Regions from separate parts of the Streptococcus raffinosi genome, predicted to be linked through region 2. Evidence: predicted binding sites of a transcription regulator. Region 2 holds the regulator's gene; the other holds the start of a gene.
What was found. Region 2 encodes NrdR, which represses ribonucleotide reductase genes. Its sites were predicted from a motif close to ACACNATATATNGTGT; they were not measured.

Region 1 (3,433 bases), on a different contig from region 2:
AGCATCCTGGAATTCTTGTTTAGCATCGGATAAGAGAATCAAGTCTTGTGGGCGTTTTGGACCTGAAATCGAAGGTTTAATGGATGACAAATCAATTTCAACAACCTTGGTATAGGTAGCTTCTTTGCTAGGATCATAGAAAAGATGGTTAGTTTTAGCGTAGGCTTCTGTCACCTTGATATGTTGCTCATCACGGTTGGTCAAACGCATGTAGTTTAAGGTTTCCTCATCAATTGGGAAATAACCACAGGTCGCACCATATTCCGGTGCCATATTAGCCACTGTAGCACGGTCAGCTAGAGATAAACTCTTCAAACCAGGACCAAAGTACTCAACGAATTTACCAACAACATTTTCAGAACGAAGCACCTGAGTAATCTTGAGGGCCAAATCGGTTGCCGTCGCAATTTTAGGCAGTTCTCCTGTCAAACGAACACCTATAACCTCTGGGATTGGGAAATAAGATGCTTCACCAAGCATTGCTGCTTCGGCTTCAATTCCTCCGACACCCCAACCAAGAACACCGATACCATTGATCATAGTTGTGTGACTATCTGTACCAAACATAGAATCTGGATACAAAAGCCCATCTTTTTCAATAATAACGTCACTTAAAAATTCAATATTAACTTGGTGGATGATACCTGTTGCAGGTGGAACGGCACGATAATTTTCAAAGGATTGTTCAGCCCACTTAAGAAATTCGTAACGCTCATTGTTACGCTTAAACTCCAAATTAATGTTATCTTCAAGAGACGTGCTACAACCATAAGAATCTACCTGAACAGAGTGGTCAATCACCAAGTCCACAGGAATCTCTGGATTAATAAGTTCTGCCTTTCCTCCATTCGCTACAATTGCATCACGCATGGATGCCAAATCAACAACAACAGGAACTCCGGTAAAGTCTTGAAGAATAACACGACTTGGTTTAAAAGGAACTTCCGAATTTATCGAAATATTCGGAAATTTCAAGATACTACTAATGTGAGATTCTGTAACATCAACACCGTCCTTTTTTCTTAAAAGACTTTCAAGTAATATTCTAATCGTATAGGGTAGGTTTTCTACCGTAACACCCTGCTTTGTCGCAACTTTTTCAATATCATAAAACGTAAAGTCTTGATCTTTTACAGTCAGATTTGAGCAATATTCTTGCATACTAGAACCTCCATTAGTTAAAAGTTTTTTTCATTTTATACCTATTTTTTCTAAAATACAAATGAAATTGGCATTTTCATGTCATAAAAGCTCACATAATTAGTTAGTTGACTCCTTTTTCCAATAAATATTGACTGGTGTCAAAAAACTTTAAAAAGGCTTAAAAACACAATATATGGGGTTGTGTTTGAATACTAAACACAAAATATTGTATTTTTGTCGGTTCAACCTCTTGATTTTTCCCTATATTTTGGGTATTCTATTAGAGTTCCAAAAGTGACCTTTAGTCACTTAAATTCATTATTAAAAGGAGTATTTGCAATGGCAAAGATTACATTGTTTTCAAAAAACAACTGCATGCAATGCAAAATGACAAAAAAATTCTTAGAAAAGGAGAATGCTGATTTCGAAGAAATCAACATTGATGAGCATCCAGAGAAAATTGATTATGTAAAAAGCCTTGGTTTCACAGCTGCTCCAGTTATTGAATCCGGTGATATCGTCTTTTCAGGATTTCAACCTGCAAAACTTAAAGAAATTCTCTAACTCTCAAGTTTTCATTATAGAAAGGAACTTGTTTGCTTAGTTTAAGGAATAAATCTTAATAAACCATTAAACTAAGTTTGGTATCAGTATTATGTCTTTAAAAAATCTTGGCGATGTTTCTTATTTCCGCCTCAATAATGAAATCAACCGTCCAATTAACGGTCAAATACCTTTGCACAAGGATAAAGAAGCCCTTCATGCCTTTTTCCTTGAAAATGTTAAGCCAAATTCAATGGCATTCAACAGCATCACAGAAAAAATTAATTACTTGATTGAAAATGACTATATCGAGTCTGAATTCATTGGGAAATACGAACCTGCCTTCATTGAGAAATTGTCTGCGGAAATTTACTCTCAAAATTTTCGTTTTCAATCATTTATGTCGGCTTACAAGTTCTATCAACAATACGCTTTAAAAACTAATGATGGCCAGTCTTATCTTGAAAGTATTGAGGACCGTGTTCTTTTTAATGCCCTCTACTTTGCTGATGGCGATGAACATCTAGCCAGTGATCTTGCTAATGAGATGATTCACCAACGTTATCAACCTGCTACTCCTTCCTTCTTGAATGCTGGGCGTAGCCGTCGTGGAGAACTTGTTTCATGTTTCCTTATTCAAGTAACTGATGACATGAATTCTATCGGACGTTCTATTAACTCAGCCCTACAGTTGTCACGTATTGGTGGTGGGGTAGGTATTAGTCTCTCTAACCTACGTGAAGCTGGTGCTCCTATTAAGGGGTATGCTGGTGCAGCTTCTGGTGTCGTGCCAGTAATGAAACTCTTTGAAGATAGTTTTTCTTACTCAAACCAACTTGGTCAACGTCAAGGTGCTGGAGTTGTTTATCTTAGCGTCTTCCATCCAGATATCTTAGCTTTTCTTTCTACTAAAAAAGAAAATGCCGATGAAAAAGTTCGTGTCAAAACTTTATCACTAGGTGTTACCGTACCTGATAAGTTTTACGAATTGGCACGTAAGAATGAAGAAATGTATCTCTTCAGCCCTTACTCTGTCGAAAAAGAATACGGGAAACCATTTAACTACATCGACATCACAGCTATGTACGATGAATTGGTTGCCAATCCCAATATCACAAAAACTAAGATTAATGCGCGTGAGTTAGAAACTGAAATTTCTAAACTCCAACAAGAATCTGGTTACCCATATATCGTCAATGTTGATACAGCTAACAGACATAATCCAATTGATGGTAAAATTGTCATGTCCAACCTTTGTTCTGAGATTCTCCAAGTTCAAACACCAAGTGAACTGAACGATGCACAAGAATTTGTGAAACTCGGTACAGACATTTCATGTAACCTTGGATCTACTAACATCCTTAACATGATGACATCGCCTGACTTTGGACGTTCTATCAAGGCTATGACGAGAGCACTTACTTTTGTTACAGATAGCTCTAGCATCGAAGCTGTACCATCTATAAAAAATGGTAACCAACAAGCTCATACCTTTGGTTTAGGTGCCATGGGGCTCCATTCTTACCTTGCTAAAAACCACATTGAATACGGTAGCCCTGAATCTGTTGAATTCACTAATATCTACTTCATGCTTATGAACTACTGGACTTTGGTTGAATCTAACAATATTGCCCGTGAACGTCAAGAAACCTTTGTTGGTTTTGAAAAATCTAAATATGCCGATGGTTCTTACTTTGATAAATACGTTACGGGACAGTATGTTCCTAAATCTGACCGTGTTAAAGAA
Region 2 (3,433 bases):
CATTCCACCAAGAATTGATTAAACTTAGGGAGACTACGCTTGATTTCATCCTGACTTAAGCCATGCTCTTGAATAAAACGTGCCACTCTTGGATCTGCCAAGATTTGCTTGGTTAAATCTGTTGCATTAGCAGACCCGTAATGACCCGCTCGGTTGAGGGTTTGTCCAACTCTTTCCATGGGCTACTCCTTTCCTTTTTCTAGTTTAGCCAAAGCACGACGTCTAATTTCGTCCAATTTGGCTTGATCGGCCTGGCTGGTCTGATTGTCATAATTAGGATCACTCCAGCTCGGCACATTTGTTTTTTTCTTAGCATCAGCCTTAGTTTGCTTTGATTTCTTATCGTAACCACTACGCAAAGCTAAAAGCCCTTGTTCAGCACTGATAATCTTCTTAAAGGCAAAATCATTAGCAAGTTTAGAAATATACTCTCTATTCACATTGGTTGAATGTGTCCTACCCAAACTATAGGCAACCATGAGATTGATGACCTCATCCATAAAGCCTCTTTGTGCCAAGTCTGTGAGAATCTTCTTCTCAGAATTAGTCACAGCACCACCAGGACCCTTGGCACTTTGTAGATAATCTATAGGTTTTTCAGACCTGACCGCCTTAAGAATCTTTTCTTCAGTCTCCGTCAAAGCAGAGTCACCACCCAATTTTTGAGCTTGTGCCTGCTCTAATTGCACCTGCATCCGCTTGACAATAATCTGATGGTTCACAGCTGTTTTTTTAGCCAAGAGATAGGTATCATACCAATTCATATGATGAATTTCAGACAATTTATAGATTTCAGGCACATCTGTCTTTTCATCTGTAAAGACAAGACCATCGGCCTGCATCCGATTTCTGAAGCTAGTTAAATCAAATGAATTCTTAGGCTTGATGTCTGACACGGTCTTTTGAGCCAAACGCTCATCTGTAAAGACATCTGAAAAACGTTTGGATAAATCTTGCAAACCGTGTAGACTTGCCGGTTTTAAAGCATCTACTGATGGTTCGCTAATTTTCTGTTCCAAAAGCGAGCTGTAAACCGCATGCTTGAGGAATTGCTCAATGGATAAAGGAGACTTAAGCTCAACAACATAAATTCCTTGGGGTGATTGGTAGAAGGCTAAAAGATCCACCGCTGTCAGGACGGCCAGAGCCTCCTTGAGGGGCTGCATGCCAAAATTGAGGTGATTCAAAATAGCCGCAAACTTATGACGGTGATTTCCATTGTCATAGAAAGCCACAAAATACTGGTAAAGAGCGTAACCCTCACTCCCAATAATGGGGTAGTAGCAACGCATTAAACTTGCCTGATCGGGAACGATAACCTGATTGCCAACATAGACAAATTCTTCAATAGGTCTCATTTTTTAGACTCTTTTTTCGCACGTACTGTCTTGGTGATTTCTTGAAGTAACTCTTCAATTTCATCAACATCTTTGAAAGAACGGTAAACACTGGCAAAACGGACATAGGTAATCTCATCAAGATCAGCGAGTTCTTTCATGACTAAATTCCCAATAACCTCGCTATCAACCTCTCCATCATGGTTGCGGCGAATGTTTTGCTCAATCCGAGTTATAGCATTTTCAATATCCTCACTAGAAACTGGGCGTTTTTGTGCACTCATCAAGATACCATTGAAAATCTTATCACGAGAGAATTGTTCACGCGTACCGTCTTTTTTGACAACTAAAAGTGGAACTTCCTCCACACGCTCAAATGTTGTAAAACGAGTGTGACACGTATCACACTCCCGACGACGACGAATGGTATTTCCATCCTCTGCCTGACGGCTATCGATAACACTAGATTTATTATGTTGACATTTTGGACAACGCATGCATTTCACCACCAATCTTCGAAATTCGGTACTCTATTTTACCATAAAAGCACGTAAAAAGCACGCCCTAAGCTAGGACATGCTTATGAAGAGAGTCGCTATAGCACTCATTTTTTCTTACTTAAAGTTCAAGTTGTGGTGACGTAGTTTCTGCCCCTGCAAAAGGAATATAGAGGTCGAAACGTGTACCGACACCCAATTCAGAACTAACTTCAATACGGCATCGGTAAGCTTCCACAATTTGGTAAAGGATTGATAAACCAATACCCACACCAGATTGAGTTGTAGTACGATTACGTGCCTTGTCTGAACGGTAGAAGCGCTCAAAGATATGTTCTATGTCCTCTTTAGAAATTCCTTCACCATTATCTTGTACCTGTACCAGCATTTCATTTTCCAGAGCTTTAATTGTTACCTGGATTTCCTTGTCAACAGGTGAATACTTGACGGCATTATCAATCAAAATTGTGATAGCCTGTTCAAAGTGTTGGCTGTAAATCTGTGCTGGACGCTCAGAACTTTCAAAGTCATTGAGATAGAATTGGTAATCTTCATGCAAAACACGGAAGTTCCCAATAACCGTACGAATTGAAGAATTCAAATCACAAGTGTCATTTCTATGATTCTCAAAGGATCCCTTAACTCGGATAGAATCCAACATATCATTGATCATAATGGTCATACGGTTGGCCTCATGGCTTGCAGCCTCAAGACTTTCTTCCAAAATCTCAGGGTCATTTTTACCCCAACGTTGCAAGAGGTCCATATGTCCCTTGATAACGGCAATCGGAGTACGCAACTCGTGACTCACGTCACTCAAGAAGCGCATCTGCATCTGATTATTCTCTTGAATTTTATCCATCATACGGTTAAAGTTAACCGCCAAATCACCAATTTCATCATGACTTTCAATCTTAGAACGGAGCTCCAAATCGCTTGGTGAATCGGTGATAACCCCCATAGTCTCGTGCAACTGTCTCATCGGACGAAGAATAGATGTCAAGACAACGACAGTCGCTGCGATGACCAAGACCGTCATCCCTACTTCAAGGAAAATCAATAAGAAAATCAGACGCTCTTTGAGGGCATAATAGAATTCCAAATCATGGAAGATTTGGGCATAACCAACTATTGTCTTTTTATCCTTACCATAAATCGGAACCTCTAGCAAGAAGCCACGTTTTCCCTTATAAGACACTGACTTTAGTTTGTTAACCTCAGACATGCCTGGTGGAGAATCTGTATTCTCCTCAGAGGTAAAGATAAACGTTCCTTTTTTGTCATAAACAAAGACTGACTGATTTGAATAGAGTTTATTAGAAATCGCAACTTGACCATCCAGAGAATGCTTTTCAGAAAGCACGCCATTAATAATCGATGCATAGATATTTTTAGGCGAGTAAAGGGCAGCTAAGAGCGGTTCCGGACTTAATTCTTCATCAGAATCCCAGTCTTTTTCAATGTATGTAACAACCTTTGAGATGGTAGCATTTACATTTTGACGTTCACGTTGCAAAAGAAGCATATTAGCTGAAAAAACAACAACGAGTGTGAACATCGACAATACAAGAAAGAAGACCACAGCAGTTGTCATGGTCA

Region 1: nrdH (glutaredoxin-like protein NrdH) is a predicted target of NrdR. The motif match lies at 1,328-1,343, and genes of this name have one in related genera.

The regions. Positions count from the first base shown of each region.
Region 1 is NZ_JASUZV010000005.1:68,303-71,735, forward strand. It holds gene acnA (aconitate hydratase AcnA) at 1-1,161, opposite strand, end outside; gene nrdH (glutaredoxin-like protein NrdH) at 1,483-1,707, shown strand; gene nrdE (class 1b ribonucleoside-diphosphate reductase subunit alpha) at 1,799-3,433, shown strand, end outside.
Region 2 is NZ_JASUZV010000007.1:49,714-53,146, forward strand. It holds gene dnaI (primosomal protein DnaI) at 1-179, opposite strand, end outside; gene QRD39_RS05850 (replication initiation and membrane attachment family protein) at 183-1,358, opposite strand; gene nrdR (transcriptional regulator NrdR) at 1,355-1,834, opposite strand; gene QRD39_RS05860 (HAMP domain-containing sensor histidine kinase) at 1,956-3,433, opposite strand, start outside.